Regions from separate parts of the Thermoanaerobacterium xylanolyticum LX-11 genome, predicted to be linked through region 2. Evidence: riboswitches for the same ligand, from Rfam matches in the RefSeq annotation. Region 2 holds a riboswitch; the other holds the start of a gene.

Region 1 (17,997 bases), 570 kb from region 2:
TAAAAACATATTATCAGGAGAGGAAAGAGAAAAACTTATGACAATTAACAGAGTAAATAATGAAGTAAATAATTGATACAAATTTTGTATAAGAGAAGTGATACATATGATTCGTGTACTTGTAGTTGATGATTCTGCTTTTATGAGAAGATGTATAAAGGATATACTAGAGAATGAGAAAGACATGAAAGTAATTGATACTGCTCGTGATGGGAATGAAGCGGTAAAAAAAGCAATAGATCTTCATCCTGATGTTATAACTCTTGATATAAATATGCCAGTAATGGATGGGCTTACAGCATTGCAATATATAATGTCACTTTCACCTTGTCCTGTTGTAGTTATTTCATCACTTTCTACAGAAGGTGCCTTAACCACATTTGAGGCGCTTGAACTTGGAGCTGTTGATTTTGTTGCAAAACCTGGAGGTACAGTTTCTTTGGGTATAAAGCAACTTGCTGCTGAAATTATAGCAAAAGTAAGGGCAGCTGCATTATCCAATAGAGAACAGATAAAATCTTTAAAAAAAATAAAAAATTTTTTAAAACATGAAGAGCATAATTTAAATGATGAAATATATGAGAATAAGGTAAATGAAAATAAAAATTTAGTTATAATTGGAGTTTCTACAGGTGGACCTAAAACTCTAATGGAAATTCTACCATATTTACCTTCAGACTTTCCAGCAGCGGTGCTTGTTGTGCAACATATGCCACCGGGTTTTACAAAAGCTTTTGCTCAGCGTTTAGATCATAGTTGTAATTTAAATGTAAAAGAAGCTGAAAATGATACTGTTATTGAACATGGGACTATTATTATTGCAAAAGGTGGGTGGCATCTTAAAGTAGAAAAAGATAAAATAAGATCTAAACTTGTTACTAGATTAACTCAAGAACCTGAAAATGTACTTTATAGACCATCTGTCAATGTGACAATGAAATCTGTACTGGAAAATTTAGATGGTAAAAATATTATAGGAGTACTTTTGACGGGAATGGGTGATGATGGAGCGGATATGATGGTTGAAATTAGAAAACGGGGCGGATTAACTATTGCAGAATCGCAAGAAACTGCTATTGTATATGGCATGCCAAGAGAGGCTATAGAACGTGGTGGAGCTGAAATAATAGCTCCGGCTTATAAAATTAGTGACATCTTGATAAAGAAGGTATATGAGCATGCAATATTTTCAAAATTTTGATAAGTTGACTATATTAAGAAAAAATGATAAAAACATGAATAATTGTAGTAATACATTTAGTTTAAAAATGCTTATGAATAGGCTTTTAACAGAAGAAAGTAAAAAATTAGAAAAGCTGATTTTTGAATCTATTGCAGAAATAAGAGACGAAAATTTTGCTAATCTTGTTGTGGAATTACTTGAAAGTAATGATGCTTTTCTTAGAGATGCTGGGAGAGAATTATTGGCAGCAAATAGTAATTCGGCTCTTAAAATTTTTAAAAAGATATTTTCAGATTTTGAGAAAAATATTAGTTTAACAATTGAAAATACTTTTAGAAAAGAACAATTTAGAAATGTTGCTATGATATTAAGAGAAGTTATAGAACATAACAAAGTAGAGAATGTTGTAGCTGTAGCAGTTGAATATTTAGGTAAGATTGGAAAAAGCAAAGAAGATAAAAATATAATAAAACGAACTTTAAGTCGTTTTTCAAGTCCATTTTTTAAGTATATAACAGAAATTGCGTTAAAGAATTTGAATTATTATAATGAGGTGAACTAGTGACATTTGAAGAATTTATTAAGTTAAGAGAGTTTATATATAAAAAAACAGGAATATATTTTGAAGATCAAAAGATGTATTATGTAAAGAACAGAGTTCTAAATCAGATAGAACTTACTGGACATGAAGATTTTAAAAGTTATTTTTCATGGCTAAAGTTTGATAATACTGGACGTGGTCTTCAAGAATTAGTTAACATTTTGACAGTAAATGAAACTTATTTTTTTAGAGAATATTATCAATTAAAATGTTTTGCCGAAGAAATCTTACCTGAAATTGTTGAAAGAAAAAAGAAAGAAAATGACAAAGAAATTAAAATTTGGTCTGCGGGTTGTTCTACAGGTGAAGAACCGTATACTTTGGCAATAATATTAGAAGAAGTACTTGAATATATACATGGCATTAAATGGGAAATTTATGCAACAGATTTAAATACAGATGTTTTAAAAAAAGCCGAACGAGGACTATATTTAGAAAGATCTCTCCGGGTAGTACCTGAAGAGTATAAAAAGCGTTATTTTTACCATAATGATCAGTATTATGAGGTAATACCAAAGCTCAAAAAGAATATTGCATTTTTTCAGTTGAATTTGATTGATAAAACAGAAATGCAAAAAATGAGGAACTTTGATGTGATTTTTTGCAGGAATGTTCTTATTTACTTTGATGATATATCTCGTAGACAAGTGGCAAATTATTTTTATGAAGCTCTTTTAGATGGAGGATATATATTTTTAGGTCATTCAGAGTCCATGAGTCGTATTACACCTATATTTAAATTACGGAAATATAAAAATGCTTATATATATACAAAATAAATTATTTATATTTTAGTCTGATTAAGCAGTGCGGTTACAATTTGATTGCACTGCATAATTATATTATTTTTATGGTCGATAGATGGTTCTATCGTTAGTATAATTTAAGGTTTTATTCGAAGTATTTTGTGCTTGATTGATTAAACTTCATTTATTATGAGTTTAAATCAGTAAGAAAGGATGAACTGTTGTACCATATGGAAGTAAAATCTAATGATAAATATTATTATGATTATTTAACTAATCTCCCTAATAGATATTTTCTCTATGATTATTATAAACAAGATGCTAATAAGTTTATATTTGTTCTTTTTGATTTTGATAATTTAACATACATAAATAATTCTTATGGACATCTTTTTGGTAATAAAGTATCAGTTAAAATAAGTAAGGTACTGACTGAAACAGTAAAAGAAAGTGGAAAGATTTTTAAATTCGATGGCGATGAGTTCATTGTTGTTTTTCACAGTAATTTTGACAAAACAATAAATATTGTAGAAGATGTTACACAAAAGTTTAATTATTTTTTTAAAGTTGAAGGTAAAGATATTTTGACAACAGTAAACGCTGGAATTTATATACCAAAGTCGGGAGAACATATTGATGATATAATAAGAAAAGCAAATGTTGCAATGCTTAAAGCTAAAATGCTAGGAAAATCAAAATATATCGTTTTTGATAAAGTTACAGAGGATAATACACTAAAAAAAACCGGGATGATCGTAGATATCAAAAAAGCAATGTTAAACAATGAATTTTACCTTTTATTTCAGCCTATTTATAATTTGAAAGAAAATAGAATGGAAGAAGTTGAAGCTCTTGTAAGATGGAAAAATAAGAAATATGGAGATATCTCTCCGTCCCAATTCATTGCGGTTATTGAAGAAAGTGGTTTCATTAAAGAATTTGGCATTTTGGTTATTGAAGATGTTTTTAAACAGATAAATTATTGGCAAAATAGAGGAATTGCACTTAAAGTTAACATTAATGTTTCTCCTCTTCAACTTAAAGAGGATGATTTTTTATTTAAATTTGAACAACTTATTAGTAAATACAATACAGCATTAAATCTTGTTGGAATGGAGTTTACTGAAACTCAAATATTGAATATTAATAAACAAGAGATAAATAAAATAAAAGAATTGTTGAGAAGAGGAATAAAGATTTCATTAGATGATTTTGGAGTAGGATATTCTTCATTGATAAACATGATAGAGTTTCCTATAAGTACTATCAAAATAGATAAGAGTCTTATTGACAGGATTAATGAAAATAAAGTGAAAACTTTGATCAAAGGTATTTTGCATATTTCAAAAGAAATGAACTATGAAGTTATAGCGGAAGGTGTAGAAACAAAAGAACAACTTGGTATGTTAAAAGAATGGGGTTGTGATAAGATACAAGGTTATTATATATCAAAACCTAAAACTTCAAAGGAGATAGAATTGATGTTCAATAATAATTGATCTGCATGTTCGAGTAAATTTTATATAGGATTCATTTGATATAGTGACAACAGAGAACTTATGTAACAAAGTTAAGATAAATTGCGATCAGAGATTCTGCACAAAATGGAATATTATTATTTATATGCAATTTAGTATATTACATTGGTATAAAAAGGATGTGCCGACATGATAAATATAATGGTTTTGGGCTTATATTCATTAGAGAGACAGGCATTAACAAGTTTAATTGAAAAAGATTTAGGTATGAATGTAATAGCTAATGCAAAAAAAATTGCGGATATAAGTACTATTTATTATCCGGATATAATAATTATTTGTGATAGCAGTTCATATAATTATTGTCTTGAACAATTTCGGTATATAAAAAGTAAAAAGATGAATAGCAAAATAATATTGCTATTTTCAGTGCGCCCGGCATGGGCGATAACTTGGCGGTGAAAGTCCGCTGTGGGCTTGGTAGTGGGAACCACTAGCTGAACCGCAAGGGTGTCCATCGTGAGGTGGAATCTGAAGGAAGCGGTAGGCAAAATCTCGGTCTGAGGAATACGAACCAGATAAGAGGCTGAATTGGGGCGGACGAGTTTGCTGAACAAAACGAAGTCCAACACTACCCGAACCCCATACAGTAAATCTGGCAGATAGACGAGATGAAGGTTATCGTTCTTACCCGGGGAGGTCTCAAGGATAAGTCATTAAAGTGAACTCTGAAATGACAACCCATGCAGTGATGTATGGCTGAACCTTGAGAAGTCAGCAGAGGTCATAGTACTTATCTAGTCATGAATAGATAAGGAAGGACCGAACATTAGGAGGTTTTGGAAATCTTATGAACTCGAAAGATATGCAGAGACTGCAGACAACTCAACAAAGAGGCTATCCGCTCAATCAAGAAATGGAATTTCAAGAGAGAGCGGAAGTGCATAGTATATCATCGGCGTCAAAAGATAGAAGAAACAATGTACAAAGATACACCAGTAATATGCTTGAAATGATACTAGACCGAGAAAACATGAAAGAAGCATACAAACGAGTAGTTGCAAATAAAGGAAGCCATGGAGTCGATGGGATGGAAGTAGATGAACTTCTACCGTATCTCAAAGAAAACTGGCCGACCATAAAGCAACAATTACTGGAAGGAAAATATAAACCACAACCAGTGTTGAGAGTAGAAATACCAAAACCAGATGGAGGAACAAGACTACTAGGGATACCTACAGTACTAGACAGACTAATACAACAAGCAATAGCCCAAATACTAAGTGGAATATACGACCATACATTCTCTGATAACAGTTATGGTTTCAGACCTAGACGCAGTGCAAAAGACGCAGTAATAGCCGCAGAAGTATATATAAACGAAGGATGCACATGGGTAGTAGATATAGACTTAGAAAAGTTCTTTGACAGAGTAAACCACGACATACTAATGTCCAAATTAGAAAAGCGGATAGGAGACAAACGAGTACTGAAGCTAATACGAAGATACTTAGAATCAGGAGTAATGATAAATGGAATCAAAGTAGCAACAGAAGAAGGGACACCACAAGGAGGGCCATTAAGTCCGCTACTAGCAAACATAATGTTAGATGAACTAGACAAAGAACTAGAAAGAAGAGGACATAAATTCTGTCGATATGCAGATGATTGCAACATATACGTAAAAAGCAGGTCAGCAGGAAACAGAGTAATGAAAAGCATAAAGAAATTCATAGAAACCAAATTAAAACTAAAAGTCAATGAAACAAAAAGTGCTGTAGATAGACCATGGAAAAGAAAATTCTTAGGATTTTCGTTTTATACAAAAGAAAACGAAGTAAGAATAAGGATTCATGAAAAATCCATCAAAAGGTTTAAGGAAAAAGTAAGAGAAATAACCAATCGAAACAAGGGAATAAGCATGGAATACAGAATACGTAGATTGAATCAGATAACGACAGGATGGGTTAACTATTTTGGATTAGCAGATGCGAAAGGAATAATGAAAGCTCTTGACGAATGGATAAGGCGTAGACTAAGAGCATGTATATGGAAGCAATGGAAGAAGACAAAAACAAAGTATGACAATCTGATAAAATTAGGAGTAGAAAAACAAAAAGCCTGGGCATACGCCAATACGAGGAAAGGCTACTGGAGAATATCCAATAGCCAAATACTCAATATGACTCTTACAAATAAATACTTCGAAGACATAGGTTATAGAAGTTTATCAAAAAGGTATCTAATCGTACATTAAATCTTAATGAACCGCCGTATACCGAACGGTACGTACGGTGGTGTGAGAGGACGGCGGTTAGTCACCGCCTCCTACTCGATTCATATATTGATTGTTTGTACTTATATACTGCCTTGGGAACAAATATAAATGGGTATATTTTTGAAAATGCTGAACAAACTGAGTTGTTTAAAGCAATTAGAGCAGTATTCAGCAAGGGATTTTATATGTGGAATGAATTAAAATTTAAAAAATTAGCCAAGTACGTAGATAGCATAAATTTAACAAAAAGAGAAATGGAGATACTTTTTTATATATTTAAAGGCTATAAAAACAATCAAATTGCTAATATTTTACACATAAAAAAGAATACTGTTAAAAACCACATTTATCATATTTACAAAAAATTTAATGCGAAAAATAAAATTGAAATAATGTTTAGGATTTTAGGAAATAGAGATATTTTTAAAGATAAAATTGATTACGTAAAAATAATATAATGATATCAGAAAACTATACAGACAAAAAGGCAGATATAAGTTAGAATATAGGTGTATAAGAAATTTTAGGGAAAAGCATATGCTTCAAATAGATATTATTGAAGATATAAAAGATGAGATATTTATCATAGAAACTGGATGGAGTAATCCACTGTTTGTGAAGACATAATTTGAAACAAAACTGGAAATTCATTATTAAATTCATGGGGTAAGGGGAAAGTGCAACTTTTTTAGCATCTAAATGGATTTACTATTACCATATATTCAACTAGATGTAAAATATAAAAATTCTTGTAAAGATAAATTTTTTGCTGGAATTTTATTGCGAAATCTCTGTTGCGAACTGAAAAAACTTGATTAATTTCAACATATATTGTATAATGATATAAGTGAACGAAACGTTGAAATGGTGCGCGTTAGAGGCACTAAAGGGAAATAAACGATATTCGAAAAAAGTGGCCTAATTGGGACTACGAATCAAAAGGCCACGGGTTCGAATCCTGTCGGGCGCACCACTATGATATTGACAAATTTGAAAATTTATATATAATATAAATCATGCGCCCGTAGCTCAGCAGGATAGAGCAACGGTTTCCTAAACCGTGTGCCGGAGGTTCGAGTCCTCTCGGGCGCACCATTTGTGTGATTAAGATGTACAACGAGTTTATGAAGGCTGCTATAGATGAGGCTATTATAAGCTTTAAACTTGGAGAGATGCCGGTTGGTGCAGTTGTAGTTAAAGATGGCATCATTATTGGCAGAGGCTACAATCTAAAAGAAACAGAAAAAGATGCGACGCAGCACGCTGAAATCAATGCTATAAAGGATGCTTGCAAAAGCATTGGCGATTGGAGGCTTAATGGTGCATCGCTCTATGTCACATTAGAGCCATGTCCAATGTGTGCAGGTGCAATAATAGAGTCTCGGATAAAAAGAGTGTATGTAGGCGCAGAGAGTCGTGATAACGGTGCTGCAGGTACTGTATATGATCTTTTAAATAAAAAAGCAGAAGTTTATTTTGGCATCATGGAAGATGAGTGCAAAAAATTGATAAATGATTTTTTTAGTAGACTAAGGTGATCTGGAGAGATGGCTGAGTGGTCGAAAGCGCTCGCCTCGAAAGCGAGTGGGCGGATTCCCGCCTCGTGAGTTCGAATCTCACTCTCTCCGCCATGGAAATATCATGGAGAGATGGCTGAGCTGGTCTAAGGCGCACGACTGGAAATCGTGTGTACCCTCAAAACGGGTACCGAGGGTTCGAATCCCTCTCTCTCCGCCATTAAATGTAATTCCCATCTTAATCCATAACATCCATTAAAAATTTCAATCCATGTGTTGATTTTTACATATAGACGATGTATAATAGGTCTTGCATTGCACAAAATAATGTTGTAAGTTAAAAAAGACTTACATGGCCGTACTAGATGGGGAGGTAGCGGTGCCCTGTAACCTGCAATCCGCTATAGCAGGGTCGAATTCCCGAGCCGAGGCATGATTACTGTAAGGCTGGCATAAGTAAGTGATTATGATATTCAAGTCCTCCGCAATGGAAATTTGTGAACCCCGCCAGGTCTGGAAGGAAGCAACGGTAAGCAAATACTTTCATGTGCCGGGGGAGTGCTTGAGTGGAGTTAACTGCTTATGTAACGCTTATGGTAACATGACAGAGTCGGGTGTGCGGCCTTTTTATTTTTATTATCTTTTACTAAAAAATTTTAATACATACACAAAAAATATTATATCAAAAAATATTCAGATATTTAAAATTTGTGTAAAGTTTTTTTGGGCATTGTCGACTATACTAATAGTGACTTTTACTGCTTAGGGAGGTATTTATGTTTAGAAGTTATCGCAATCGTTTGTTTGTCATAATATTCGGAGTTTCAGTCTTTGTATATCTACTTTCGTTTGTCCACATAGTAAAAGGCATAGGCAATAACATATTTGCTTCTTTTTTGATATTGTTTATTTCGGCTTTTATAGCAATGACAGAGTCAAAGCACTTGTCATATCCAATAGAAAAGTTGAATAAAGGCGTTAAACGTATAATAGATGGTGAATACGATTATAATATTGATATAGATGTTTCAGAAGAATTTGTAGAGTTATCAAGAAGTTTTAGAGAAATGTCACATAAGCTAAAGTCAACTTATGAAGAGTTAAAAAGGGAATCTCAGGAGCTTTTAAAGAAAAACAATGAATTGCAAGATTACTATGCAGAGCTTGAGGCGTCTTATGAGCAGATGGAAGCTGTGACAAACGAACTTGAGAAATCGGAATCAAGGTATAGGACACTGGTAGACAATATTTCAGATATTCTTTGGTTTACTGATGGTGAATACAATATAGAGTTTATTAATAATAGATCAGTAAGATATTTAGATTACATGCCAGACGAGATGACAGGCAGAAAAATCACAGAATTCGTTCATGACGACGATAAGAAGATCATGGAAGATCTGATGAATGGTAGAATAAGCATGGCGGAAATAAAATTCAAAAAAAGAGATGGTTCAATACTTCTTACAGAAACGAGAGCTAAGGTAATAAAGAACAATGAAAATGAGATAGTGGGAATTCAAGGTTTGTCGAGGGATATAACTGATTACAATAATGCGAAAAAAGAGATAATGGAGAGAAATAGGCAGATTCTGGCTATAGGAAATGTGACGCAATTGCTGACTAAAAATTTAGAACCTCGAGATGTTCTATATTCTATTGCTGAGAAAATATCCACCATACTTTCTTCACCACTTTGTACCATAAGGACAATAAATGAGTCAGGAAGATTAGAGCTTATGGTAGCAGCAGGGGAATTGAGAGACATGCCTCTTTTAAAAGAGTTGTCGTTGTCGTCGGATGAAAATGTTAAGCTTCTTGTTTCAAAAGAAATTACTGTTTTGGATCCTAATAAATTCCCGATAGATGATAATTTGCTTTTGCGATTGAAAGAATTAAATGTAAAAAACGTAATAGCTGTTCCACTCATATCTAAAGATAAGGCTGTGGGAATCTTAAACATATTAACAACTTCAAGGCTTGCCAATGATATAAGCTTGTTGAGATCTGTTGCTGATAGTGTGTCTGTTGCCATAGAAAATGCAAATCTATATGACGACATGAGGAATTGGTACTTTAGGACCATCGATGCTTTGGCTCATGCTGTTGAGGCAAAGGATAAGTATACTAAAGGGCATTCGCTTAGAGTTTCGAAGTACGCTGCAATTATAGCCGAAAGCATGGGACTGCCAAAAGATGAGATAGAAAAGATAAGAATTGCTGGTTTGCTGCATGATATAGGAAAGATAGGAGTGGCTGACAGTATACTTACCAAACCTGGAAAACTTACAAGTGAGGAGTACGACAAAATAAAACAACATCCAAAAATATCCAGAAAAATATTAGAACCAATTGGACTATCTAAGGATATAATAGATGGAATTGAAAAGCACCACGAAAGATATGATGGGAAAGGATATCCGTTTGGGCTTAATGACGACAATATACCGCTGATTGCTGCGATACTGTGTGTGGCGGATTCATTCGACGCTATGACATCTGATAGATCGTATAGGAAAGGTATTTCCTTTGACGAGGCTGTAAATGAATTGTTGAAATACAAAGGCACACAGTTTAATCCGAGGGTGGTTGACAGCGTAATATCTATTTACATGAGGGATAGAAAAAAGATGGAGAGGATTAAAATAGAAACGGAAATAGCAAACTAAAAGGATATAGAAAAGTATCCTTTTTTTTGTTACAATTAAGTAAATGAGGTGTTTTTTTATGTACCAATCACTGTACAGAAAGTATAGGCCCAAAAGTTTTTGTGAAGTTTTGGGGCAAAATCATATTGTCAGAACTTTAAAAAATCAGATAAAAAGCGGACGAATAGGACATGCATACCTTTTTTGCGGTACAAGAGGTACAGGCAAGACAAGTGTTGCGAAGATTTTTGCAAAAGCTGTTAATTGTCCTAATAGCGTAGATGGGGAGCCCTGCAACAAATGTCAGATATGCGAGTCTGCTAATAACAATTCTCTAATGGACATAATAGAGATAGATGCGGCGTCGAATAACAGCGTTGATGATGTGAGAGAATTGAGGGACAACATCATATATGCTCCATCTTCATGTAAGTACAAGGTGTACATTATAGATGAAGTCCATATGCTATCTGGCAGTGCCTTTAATGCCCTTTTAAAAACACTTGAAGAGCCTCCACAGCATGCGATATTTATTTTAGCTACAACTGAGCCAAACAAGATACCTGCAACTATTTTGTCAAGGTGTCAAAGGTTTGACTTTAAAAGGATATCATCGAAAGTCATTTCACAGAATATAAAGAAAATAGCTGAAGACAGCCAAATAAATATAGACGGTAAAGCAATTGCACTGATTGCCAAGCATGGAAATGGTTCTATGAGGGATGCTATAAGCATACTTGAGCAGTGTGCTTCATACAGCGATGTTTTAACGTATGATGATGTGTGCGATATACTCGGCACTGTAAATGATGATACGTTGTTTGCTTTAGTGAATAGTTTAAACGATAGAGATGGAAAAGAAATCATAAAACAGATAGATAAGTTGATGCTTTACGGCATAGACGTAAATAATTTGGTGAAAGCTCTGTTATCTTTTTTGAGAGATGTGATTGTATACAAAACATGTGGTGATGAGTCAGAAGAGATATTAGAAACAGAGATAAATGATGTAATCGAGAAGGCATCTTTATTTGATATGGCGTTTTTATCAAATGCGTTAGAGAAATTGATAGATCTTCAGGGGAAAATAAGATATGCTCAATCTCCCAGAATAATGCTGGAGATAACATTGCTTAAGCTTATAAATCCGGAAATCTCACCTGATATAGACAGCATATTAGATAGACTAAATAAGTTGGAGAATGTGATTAAAAGCGGTAAGATGATGCCGTTTGTAGAGAAGGATATTGTCGCTAATGATAAAACTTTAAAATCTGAAGGGGTTTTTGATGATGTAGTGATAAAAAAAGAAGCGAAAAAAACTGATGATATAGTTGATAAAGTAGATAAGAACATTGAGATAAATGTAAATGAAGTTTTCAAAAAACTGTTAAGTATGATAATGAAAGACAGGCCGATGATTTTTTCTTTTTTAAGCTTAGGCAAACCGTATTTGAAAGATGGCAATTTTGTGATAGAATATCCAAAGGAGCATGTGTTTTATAAAGAAGAACTTAATAAAATCGAAAATAAAGATTACATCAAAGATGTTATTAAAAGACTGACAGGTAATGATTACAACATAGTTTTTGCTATAGAAGAAAAAAATGAAGATGAACAGTTAATTGAGGCAGTAAAAAAATATTTTGGCGATGTAGAAATAATAGATTGATTAATCACTACTAAGTCAAAATTAGCATATAAATAAGAGAGAATACAAAATTAATTAGGAGGTATTTGGATGGCTAAAGGAGGATTTCCTGGCGGTTTTAACATGAACAACATGATAAAGCAAGCGCAGCAGATGCAGGAGCAAATGAAGAAAATGCAGGAGGAGCTTGAAAACAAGACGGTTGAGGAGTCTGCAGGCGGTGGAGCTGTAAAGGTAGTGGCAAATGGCAGAAAGGAACTTATAAGTATAAAGATCGATCCGGATGTCGTTGACAAAGACGATGTAGAGATGCTGGAGGATCTTGTATTGGCTGCAGTAAATCAAGCTTTAAGAAGTGCTGAAAAGATGATTGCAGAAGAGATGGGAAAAATAACAGGAGGTTTCAACATACCTGGCTTGTTCTGAGGTGAGTTAATTAATGAACGTATATTCGAGGTCATTGTCAAGGCTTATTGATGAATTATCAAGACTCCCCGGCATTGGACGCAAGACAGCTCAGAGACTGGCGTTTTACATCTTAGATATGCCTTTAGATGATGTTGTCAATTTGTCTAATGCTATTTTAGAAGCAAAGAACAATTTAAGATACTGTAAAAAGTGCTATAACTTTACTGACAGTGAGCTTTGCAGTATATGCAGTGACGAGACGAGGGATACACATACCATATGTGTAGTTTCCGATCCTAAAGACGTAGTAGCGATGGAAAAGACGAGGGAATATCGAGGATTATACCATGTACTTCACGGTGCAATATCGCCTATGGATGGAATAGGGCCAGAGGATATAAAGATAAAAGAGCTGTTGGAGAGGATAAAAGATGCTGAAATCAATGAAATAATATTAGCTACAAATCCAGATATAGAAGGCGAGGCAACTGCCATGTACATTGCAAAGCTGATAAAACCTTTTGGAATAAAGGTAACAAGAATTGCACACGGTGTACCAGTAGGCGGTGACCTCGAATACACAGATTCTGTAACACTGTCCAGAGCTTTAGAAGGCAGAAGGGAAATGTAAATTAAAGTTTACTGAAAATTAATTTGACATAAAATTTGTTTGGATTATAATATAATTAAGACTGGTGAAGGAGCTCACCATTAAATGCGATGATGCTAATGGCTCCTATTGGGTATACTACCTGATAGGAGTATATTTATTACTTAAAATGAAAATGGAAGGGTGATTTTCATGGAATACATCTATATAGGAGTAGGCGGCTTTTTTGGGGCAATATTAAGATATTTAATTTCTACTTATTATCAAAGTATATTGCATACTGTATTTCCTATTGAGACATTTTTTATAAATATTTTTGGGTCATTTTTGCTGAGCTATATTTCAAATTTAACCCTGGAAGAATTTAATATAAATTTCAATATAAGACTTGCTATTACGACAGGATTTATAGGTGCCTTCACTACATTTTCTACGTTCACTAAAGAGACTATGGATCTACTGAGAAATGGGAGAATCGCAGTTGCAGTAACGTATGTCCTTCTGTCAATACTTATAGGATTTATTATGTCTTTTATGGGATTTGAGTTAGGAGATAAGACAGCAAAAATAATTAAAGGGCGTGAAGAAAATTGATGCTAAATATGCTGTTAGTAGGCTTTGGAGGAGTTTTGGGAGCAATATTAAGGTATGAAATATCCAGACACATAAAAGAGAGTAGGGAATTTGTAGTGCCATTAGAAACATTTATCATAAACGTAACAGGTGCCTTATTATTAAGTTTTTTATCAAGTCCTAAGCTTATCCATCTATTTGATAATGATGTAAAATTGTTTATCATGACAGGATTTATAGGTGCTTTTACTACATATTCTACCTTTTCTCATGAGACAATAGATCTTTTTCGAAAAAAACATTATATACATGCATTTTTGTATTCATCTGTTACTGTCGTTGTTGGACTTATTGGCGCTTTTTTAGGATACTATATTGGAAGTTTGTTTTAAATAATGTATTATAGAAGTATAGAAGGAGGGAGGTATGAGATTTTGATATTAGACTATTTTAGATTGCTTTCAGCGTTATCGCTATCATTAGATGTGATGGAAAAAAGAAATTTTGGACATGCGAGAAAAGTTGCCTATGTTGGCATAAGACTGGCACGAAATATTGGCGTTAAAAACGACGAAGAATATAAGATCTTTTATTCTGCCTTTTTACACGATATAGGAAAAAGCGATATAGTTGAGGACATTAACCATGATAGCACATGGAAGCATTCGTTAAAAGGAAGCGAATTTGTAAAAGAAATGCCGAAAGGGGATGAGTTTTCTGAAATCATCAAGTATCATCATGAAAATTGGGATGGAAGTGGGTATTTCCATCTTAGTGGAAACTCCATTCCTTTAGAAGCACAGATAATATATTTAGCAGATCAATTTGACATAAGGTACAGCATTATATCCAAGAAACTCAATGAGTACGATACAAGGGAAAACATAAAGAAATGGCTTGATTTAGAATCCGGAAAGGCGTTTAATCCACTATTGGTAAGTGTGTTTAAAGATCTAATGAAACAAGAAAAGTTTTGGCTGGATTATGAAAATTATAATCAGTTTGATGTCTTAAAACCGTACATAAAAAATGAAATTATGGTGCTCGGAATAGATGCTCTTGAGAATATCGCTGAAGTTTTTTCAAAAATAATTGATAACAAAAGCCACTTTACGTACAACCATTCAAAAGGCATTTCTGAAATTGCTCATAAAGCAGCTACAATTTCTGGATACGATCAAATTACAGTTCAAAAGGTTAAGATATCAGGTCTTTTGCATGATTTGGGCAAGTTGGCCATACCAAATGAAATATTGGACAAGCCAGGAAAGCTTACCGAAAAAGAATTTATGACGATAAAGTCACATACATACTTTACTAAAATAATACTACGTGAGATAGGAGGAATTGATGATATAGCTGAATGGGCTGCAAATCATCATGAGAAATTGGATGGCTCAGGGTATCCAGAAGGACTTACTGGAGAAGACCTTGATGGAATTTCAAGGCTTATGGCTGTTTGCGATATATACCAAGCACTGACAGAAGATAGACCTTATAGAAAAGGTGTGTCACATATTGAAGCAATCGATGTGATCTATAAATTGGTCAAGCAAAATAAGGTAGATGGGAAATCGCTGGAGATAATAAGAGAAATACAAAAAGTGAACAAATAAGTATACTCATCCATATAACTGTCAATAATATGGATGAGGAGGTATTATATGGGCACGCTATATAAAATTTTTAGGGAGATATCAGCTACAAAAGAAGAAACAAATGATGAAAATGATGCTTTGATAGATGAAGTGAAAAACACCATGAGACAGTTAAAAGATGCGGAAATGTATTTTCAAAGTGTTACAGATCCTGACTTAATTGATCAAGCTATTTACAACATAGAGTCATTGAGAAAGAAGTATACTTATTTACTTAAAAAAGCTAAAGAAAACGGTGTGAATTTTGATAATTTCAATTCGCTTATATCATAATTTGTCCCCCTCTTAATATAATAATCATAGGATGTATTAAGGGGGAATTTTTATGAATTTAAGCATTGAATACAATATAATAATAGCATATGTAGTGGGACTTTTTTTATTATACATACTTGGGTGGTTATTGGTTGTACCGAGAAAATTTCTTATAAGGCTTATTTTAAATGGAGTAGTAGGAGCATTAGTCTTATTTTTTATAAATATTGCTGGAAAGACATTTGGAATATATGTCGGCATAAATCCTATAACAGCTTTAGTTGTAGGCTTTTTAGGCATACCTGGAGTGATTTTGCTTATTGTGCTGCAGTATATCGTGTAATATAAATTTCCAAATAATTATAAGTGTAAATAATCTCCTTAATAGAAATAATAAAAAAGGTAATATTTTATTAAGGAGGTTACAAAGATGACTGTAAAAAGCGATATCGAAAAGGCTGTTGCTGCAGCACAGTCTGCACTTGGAACGTACGCGCAGTTTGCCAGTGCGACAGATGATCCAGCAGCTAAGCAGATGTTTCAGCAGATGCAGCAAGATATGCAAAGACACGTAAATATGCTAAACAATAGGTTGAATTATATAAATTCAAATAACAAATTGAATCAACAGCAGCAGGCTACACAGCAAGTGCAAAATATACTTTCAAATAAAAAATGAGTATTTGAGGCATCTATTGATGCCTCAAAAATTTTACATAAAATTAACATAAAACGAGAAAAAATAAAGCATTTATAAGATAATTAGATATAAAATGAATTATTGGCTGTAATTTGGGCAATAGGAGCATTGCAATATAAATAATAAATGTGGTATATTAATAAGGCACAGATTATTCGACTATATATATTGATTCTAAAATTATTTACCACAAAATACCAAATAGAAAGCAGTTGACAGAGAGAAGATAATGTGGTAATATAGACGATGTCGCGATAAGCGGCGAGGGAAATGAACCTTGAAAACCGAACAGTGAGATATGCGAGCAAAGGATATAAACATGAGAGTTTGATCCTGGCTCAGGACGAACGCTGGCGGCGTGCCTAACACATGCAAGTCGAGCGATCCGGCACTCAACTAAGCGCTTACAGAAAAAAAGACAGCAAAGAGAAAAGAAAGCAGAAAAAGAGAGAAATAAGAGTAAACGCGGAGTTGAGTGCCGGATAGCGGCGGACGGGTGAGTAACGCGTGGACAATCTACCCTGTAGACTGGGATAACACCCCGAAAGGGGTGCTAATACCGGATAATGTCAAGTAATGGCATCATTGCTTGAAGAAAGGAGAAATCCGCTATAGGATGAGTCCGCGTCCCATTAGCTAGTTGGCGGGGTAAAAGCCCACCAAGGCGACGATGGGTAGCCGGCCTGAGAGGGTGAACGGCCACACTGGAACTGAGACACGGTCCAGACTCCTACGGGAGGCAGCAGTGGGGAATATTGTGCAATGGGGGAAACCCTGACACAGCGACGCCGCGTGAGCGAAGAAGGCCTTCGGGTCGTAAAGCTCAATAGTATGGGAAGATAATGACGGTACCATACGAAAGCCCCGGCTAACTACGTGCCAGCAGCCGCGGTAATACGTAGGGGGCGAGCGTTGTCCGGAATTACTGGGCGTAAAGAGCACGTAGGCGGCTATAAAAGTCAGATGTGAAAAACCTGGGCTCAACCGAGGGTATGCATCTGAAACTAAATAGCTTGAGTCAAGGAGAGGAGAGCGGAATTCCTGGTGTAGCGGTGAAATGCGTAGAGATCAGGAAGAATACCAGTGGCGAAAGCGGCTCTCTGGACTTGAACTGACGCTGAGGTGCGAAAGCGTGGGGAGCAAACAGGATTAGATACCCTGGTAGTCCACGCCGTAAACGATGGATACTAGGTGTGGGTTAGTATAATCCGTGCCGGAGTTAACGCAATAAGTATCCCGCCTGGGGAGTACGGCCGCAAGGTTGAAACTCAAAGGAATTGACGGGGGCCCGCACAAGCAGCGGAGCATGTGGTTTAATTCGAAGCAACGCGAAGAACCTTACCAGGGCTTGACATCCACAGAATCCGGTAGAAATACCGGAGTGCCTCGAAAGAGGAGCTGTGAGACAGGTGGTGCATGGTTGTCGTCAGCTCGTGTCGTGAGATGTTGGGTTAAGTCCCGCAACGAGCGCAACCCCTGTTGGTAGTTACCAGCGTAAAGACGGGGACTCTACCGAGACTGCCGTGGATAACACGGAGGAAGGCGGGGATGACGTCAAATCATCATGCCCTTTATGCCCTGGGCTACACACGTGCTACAATGGCCTGAACAGAGGGCAGCGAAGGAGCGATCCGGAGCGAATCCCAGAAAACAGGTCCCAGTTCAGATTGCAGGCTGCAACCCGCCTGCAT
Region 2 (5,709 bases):
CAAAAAATATCTTTACTTTAACTTCCAGTAATGCACTTATTATCTGTCTTGAAATCTCTGAGCCTTCCCTTTCATTTGTAGCTGCAAATGATTCATTAAAAAGTATCATGGAATTTTGCTTTATATTATCAACAATATCACTCATCCTGCTTAATTCTTCGTCTAATTTACCGCTGTTCATTTCTTCATCTTCTTCTCTTTTAAAATGTGTAAATAATCCAATACATATATTTGATGAAAATTTCTCTGCTCCCACAAACATGCCAGACTGCATCATTAACTGCGCCAGGCCAATGCTTCTTAAAAATGTCGTTTTTCCCCCTTGGTTAGCACCTGTTATGACGAAAAGATCTTTTCTGTCAGCATTCAAATCATTTGACACTACTTTCTTTTTCATCGTCAGAGACAAGCTTATATCATATAAACCCGAATAAGAGTGTCTTCTATTCTCTGCAGATAAAGGCACAGGAAAGCATATAGGTTCACCTATTTTAGTAAGTTCTTCATACAGATTAATGCATCCTACATAAAAGGCTAATTCTGTTTTAAGCATTTTAAAAAAGCCATTAATGTGATCTGCAGACTGCGCTAAAGCATTTGCTGCAAGATTTATGCCTCTATCTTTTAATTCTGATAAAGCCTTCATGCCACTTTCATCCCGATCGGCAATGTAAAAAGTAAAAGCCGAAGCCTTTTTGGAAAAAATCTTTTCAATTAAACTCTGTTTGATTTCATTAGGCCTTCTGAGAATGTAATTAATCCCTTTATTACCTTTTCCCAATTCCGCACTTATCAATACTCCATTTTCAAATTTCAATTCTTTTAAATGTGTTTTTACAGTTTCAATGTACTCATCATTTAATTCTTTTTGTAGCATTGAAAATAATGATTTAAAACCTTCTGATTCAAATTTGTGAAAATGTTCTTCCGCAATCTTTCTCAATTTAATAAGCATATCAACATACATGTACATAAGCTCAATTGAGCTATGCAAAATTGACGATGGATAGCTGCTAAAAATGCTCCAAAAATTTTTTTTCTCATTTTCCAATGTTTCTACCGCAATGTCATAAATGCTTCTTATTATAGAGGGATATTTTAGACAATCTTTGAGAATATCCTGACGATAAATTATCTCATTTACATCATTTATACTTGTTAGAATGACTTTATAAGCTACATCGTACAAAAACTCATCACCTTGTGCCATAGCATCAAAAACCGCATTCAATCCCAAATCCTGTACCAATATTTGTTCATTCCATGGCAATTCCTGTTTCATATCAAAATCGCGATTTTTGTACAGCAAAAATGTCTTCATCTGTTTACACGCTCCTTAATATGCTCATAGGTAAGTCTGTATTTTTCCGCAATTGTAATGGCATAAGACAAACCATCAGCAGGCTTTCTTACAACCTTATAGGTTCTAAGCGATGGATTATCAGGTACGACCGTACTAACTACACTTACAGTCTTTTCGTTATAAGTGGATAATTCATCTATAAATGTAACCCAAACACAAAGCAAATCCAGATCTATAATTCTATCCATTACCTTTTTGCTGAGAAAAATAGCATCTTCCAGAGTAGTAGAAGTAAATATTTCATTCAGTATAACAATGCTATCTGACGTAGCTTTTGAGAGAATATCATAAATCCTAATCAATTCATCTTCTAATTTTCCGTGGAGTTCATTTACATTTTCTTCTCTTTCAAAGTGTGTAAAGATATTGTCATATAAAAATAGCCGCGCTTTATATCCTGGAACAGGGCATCCAATGCTGGCAAGATAATGAACTTGTCCAAATGTCCTGGCAAATGTCGTTTTACCACCTTGATTAGGCCCAGATACAACAAAGATTCTCTCATTGCCACTTAAGTAAAAATCGTTTGTGACGACTGTCGATTTATTAGAAATAAGTTTATTAGCTAATGCCAAATCAAAGCACCCATAGTCAAAAACTTCTTTTGATTGGCTTTCAACCTGTGGATAACAAAATTTCAATCCTACATCTTTAAACTTTGAAATAAATTCCAAATATGACATGTAAAACTGTACCTCACGTTCAAATGTACCGATTTTATCATCTATAAAATGGCTATTTTTAATGCAGTAATCATCAAGCTCCTCAAATATTTTTTTATAAAGTTGGGCTACCAAATCTAAAATTTTTGCTTCCACGTGATTCATATCATCGTACTCTGAAAACTTCTTCCTATAATCTTTTACCTCTCCTTCTTTAAACTTTTTAAAGGTTTCTTCCACAATGTTACTATAATTTATCTCTGATTCGTATTTGCTTACTTTTATACTGTTTCCTCTTATGAGTATGCTGTACTTTACAGATGATAAGTCCTCTTCAAGTTTTTTTGTCGCTTCATTCAAAGATACAAAAGAATTACTATTAACATAATTTAAAATGTATTCTCGAAATGCAATAAAGCCAGTAGAATTTAAATCTATATGTGTTAAATCATTAGCAAAAGAAACTACAGCATCAACATATAAATTAACTGCATCTAAAAACCATCTTTCCTTTTGATATTTATAATAAATCTTATCAATCTTTTTTAAAGCTTCCCTCATATGCTGAAATTTTTCAGAAAAAGATTTTACAGACATAAAAAGCGAATTGTTTTCTAATTCTTTCATTATTTCTTGGCGATATACGATTGTTTCTTTGTTAATAGGCGATTTATAAAAAAACGGTTTAAGGTTATATTCGTTTCTACCGAATGTTATTGCATCTATTATTTGATCAATGTTCAAATCTTTAAAAAATACTGGTTCATTTAATAAATCAACGTTTGTAATATCTTCAGCATTTATAAACAATATACTTTGAAACGCCATTTGTTACACCTCCTGAACTAATTAAAGTAGCAAAATAATATAAAAAGCCGATAGCTATCTACATTATTTGTAGAAGCCATCAGCTTTTCAGCAAATTAAATGAGGGAGCTTCATCCTCTTCTTTTATTGTCAAGTATATTATATCATTTTATTCATCAATATGGAAGAACTTTTTTGATCAATATACTATCCTTTCATTAATCTTGATACAGTGTTGTTGACAGGTATCTTTCACCTGTATCGGGAAGCAATACGACTATCGTCTTGCCTTTATTTTCTGGCCTCTTTGCAATCTGAGTCGCTGCAAATGCGGCTGCACCTGATGATATTCCAACTAATAATCCTTCAGATTTTGCCAATGCTCTTGACGTCTCAAATGCCTCATTATTCTTAACCTGGTATATCTCATCAATGATTTCTCTATTCAAGACATCAGGTACAAATCCCGCGCCTATACCTTGTATCTTATGTGGACCAGGTCTTCCACCAGATAGAACTGGAGAATCAGCAGGCTCAACTGCTACAATCTTTACATCAGGTTTCCTTGATTTTAAAACCTCACCAACGCCTGTAATTGTCCCACCTGTGCCAATGCCTGCAACAAATATATCCACATTGCCATCAGTGTCTCTCCATATTTCTTCTGCTGTTGTCTTTCTATGTATTTCTGGATTGACAGGGTTTTTGAACTGTTGCGGTATAAATGCATTTCCGTACTGCTTTGCCAGCTCCTCAGCCTTTTTTACAGCTCCAGACATGCCTTCCGCCCCTGGAGTCAAAACTATTTCAGCACCAAGCGCTTTAAGCAAATTTCTTCTTTCAATGCTCATAGTCTCAGGCATAGTCAATATTAATCTGTATTTCTTAGCCGCTGCAACAAAAGCCAGCGCTATTCCTGTATTGCCACTGGTTGGCTCAATAATAACAGTGTCTTTGTTTATAAGCCCCTTTTCTTCTGCATCTTTAATCATAGCATATCCGATTCTGTCCTTTACGCTGCTTAATGGATTAAAGTACTCTAATTTTGCTATAAGCCTTGCTTCAAGATTATTTTCTTTATTGTAGTTTGATAATTCCAATAGCGGCGTATTGCCTATTAAATCCGTAAGGTTTTTTGCAATCTTTGCCATTATATCCTCTCCTTTAAATTATACTATTCCGATTGGATTTTATGTAATAATTATATAGCAAAAAAAGCCTTTTGTAAATAACATTTTTAAACTTATTATACATTAAATATAAAAAATAACCGCATTAGCGGTTAAGCATAAATAAAAATATTAAGCTTCATATCCTGCGTCAATAATCGCTTTTTTCATGTCATCTATAGTAACTTTTTTAGGATCGTATGTTACAGTTGCATTGGCCTTATCCAAGTCTACTGTCGCTTTTGACACTCCATCAAGACCTTTTAATGCTTTCTCTACAGTCATTTTGCAATGGTTGCATGACATGCCTCTCACATCAATCGTTGTAGTCTCACCTTTTGAACCAAACAAACCCATATTTAAATTCTCCTTTCATATACTCATAAGGGGTATCACCTATAAATAGTTTAATTTAACTACAGTTTAAAGTCAATTACTTCATGACACGTTTTTTTCTACTTTAATTTTCGTCTTAGAAGTCATTACCCGCAGTGAATACATTGGAACTTTTAATTTAAAATTCTTATATGTATTATCACCCATCATTATATCTACAAAGTATGATAGCACATTAGGAAAATATCTTACTGATTTTTCTATGAAATCCATGTTATTGTAAGTAAATTGCGCTAATCTATATGCCCAACCAACATCTGGCACAACTTCTCTATTGAGTCTAATAGTGTATTCATCCAATCCACATTCTCCACTGAAATGCTTTTTTAGAACATCAAATGATATGTCTGCAGTAAGCAAAGCATTGTATATTCCTTCGCCTGTAAATGGATCAGCAAGCCTTGTAGCATCTCCAATCAATATTATTTTATCGTTGTTAAATACACCATCGCTCCCATCAGGAAACGACAACTGATGCCCGTAAATTTTGCAGTCTTTTATATTTCCGTCCACATTTTCCTCTATCATTTTAGATAGCATTTCTTTTATGTCTGAAACTTTGTTTAAAAAAGTCCCGACACCAATAGACAATCTGTCACCTTTGGGGAATACCCATCCATACCCATATCTTATTGCATTGAAATCTACCACAACTTTCCCTTTTAATCCATCGATTAAGCTATTATCCACGTATACTTCACCTTCAAGTGCTATGCCTTTTTTGCCATTTATTAAGTTTGCTTTATGTGCCACATTGCTGTTTATTCCATCTGCACCTACTAAAACCTTTGTCTCATATTCACCCCTGTCTGTCACAACGACAAGTCCCTTATCATGCTGATAAAAGTCATAAAATAATTCACCATCATATATTTCACACCCATGATAAGCTGCTTTATCTATTAAATATTTATCAAATTTAGTCCTATCTACTTGGTATATTATGGGCTCACCAGTCTGCAAAGCTATTGTTCTATCATTAGGAAATCTAAAAATGATTTCATTTGTAATATCTTCTACGCATTGGCTTATATCAATATCTAATAATTTGTAACACCTTTTAGTTATTCCGCCACCGCAGGCTTTGTACCTCGGAAAAACATGCTTTTCTATCAACAATACCTTATATCCTTCTTTAGACAGCTTTCTTCCTAATGTAGATCCTGCAGGTCCTCCACCAACAATAATTACATCATACATTTCTTTCACCTCTAAATTCAATTATAATTGCAAAACATACTAAATAAAAGCCACAAATTGGATTATTTTAAGCTATTCATAAACAAACAATTGTCAATATAAGAATTAGCGA

The links. A riboswitch is a leader RNA that binds a small molecule or an ion and turns the genes downstream of it on or off. The one in region 2 is predicted to bind fluoride.
Region 1: it holds a riboswitch for fluoride, as region 2 does, so the genes downstream of both, crcB (fluoride efflux transporter CrcB) here and THEXY_RS03095 (MutS-related protein) in region 2, are expected to answer to the same signal.

What each region holds. Positions count from the first base shown of each region.
Region 1 is NC_015555.1:43,581-61,577, forward strand. It holds gene THEXY_RS00195 (chemotaxis protein CheW) at 1-76, shown strand, start outside; gene THEXY_RS00200 (protein-glutamate methylesterase/protein-glutamine glutaminase) at 107-1,201, shown strand; gene THEXY_RS00205 (hypothetical protein) at 1,179-1,745, shown strand; gene THEXY_RS00210 (CheR family methyltransferase) at 1,745-2,563, shown strand; gene THEXY_RS00215 (putative bifunctional diguanylate cyclase/phosphodiesterase) at 2,761-4,029, shown strand; gene THEXY_RS00220 (hypothetical protein) at 4,198-4,470, shown strand; gene ltrA (group II intron reverse transcriptase/maturase) at 4,859-6,265, shown strand; gene THEXY_RS00230 (response regulator transcription factor) at 6,472-6,744, shown strand; tRNA gene THEXY_RS00235 (tRNA-Arg) at 7,305-7,381, shown strand; gene THEXY_RS00240 (nucleoside deaminase) at 7,396-7,824, shown strand; tRNA gene THEXY_RS00245 (tRNA-Ser) at 7,828-7,917, shown strand; tRNA gene THEXY_RS00250 (tRNA-Ser) at 7,930-8,023, shown strand; RNA gene ffs (signal recognition particle sRNA large type) at 8,160-8,425, shown strand; gene THEXY_RS00255 (HD domain-containing phosphohydrolase) at 8,580-10,472, shown strand; gene dnaX (DNA polymerase III subunit gamma/tau) at 10,531-12,123, shown strand; gene THEXY_RS00265 (YbaB/EbfC family nucleoid-associated protein) at 12,193-12,528, shown strand; gene recR (recombination mediator RecR) at 12,542-13,141, shown strand; fluoride riboswitch at 13,196-13,256, shown strand; gene crcB (fluoride efflux transporter CrcB) at 13,313-13,714, shown strand; gene crcB (fluoride efflux transporter CrcB) at 13,714-14,085, shown strand; gene THEXY_RS00285 (HD-GYP domain-containing protein) at 14,128-15,309, shown strand; gene THEXY_RS00290 (DUF2508 family protein) at 15,358-15,624, shown strand; gene THEXY_RS00295 (pro-sigmaK processing inhibitor BofA family protein) at 15,677-15,949, shown strand; gene THEXY_RS00300 (DUF1657 domain-containing protein) at 16,037-16,285, shown strand; rRNA gene THEXY_RS00305 (16S ribosomal RNA) at 16,622-17,997, shown strand, end outside.
Region 2 is NC_015555.1:618,237-623,945, reverse strand. It holds gene THEXY_RS03100 (MutS-related protein) at 1-1,321, opposite strand, end outside; gene THEXY_RS03095 (MutS-related protein) at 1,318-2,853, opposite strand; fluoride riboswitch at 2,917-2,980, opposite strand; gene cysK (cysteine synthase A) at 3,051-3,983, opposite strand; gene THEXY_RS03085 (copper ion binding protein) at 4,134-4,358, opposite strand; gene THEXY_RS03080 (geranylgeranyl reductase family protein) at 4,440-5,597, opposite strand.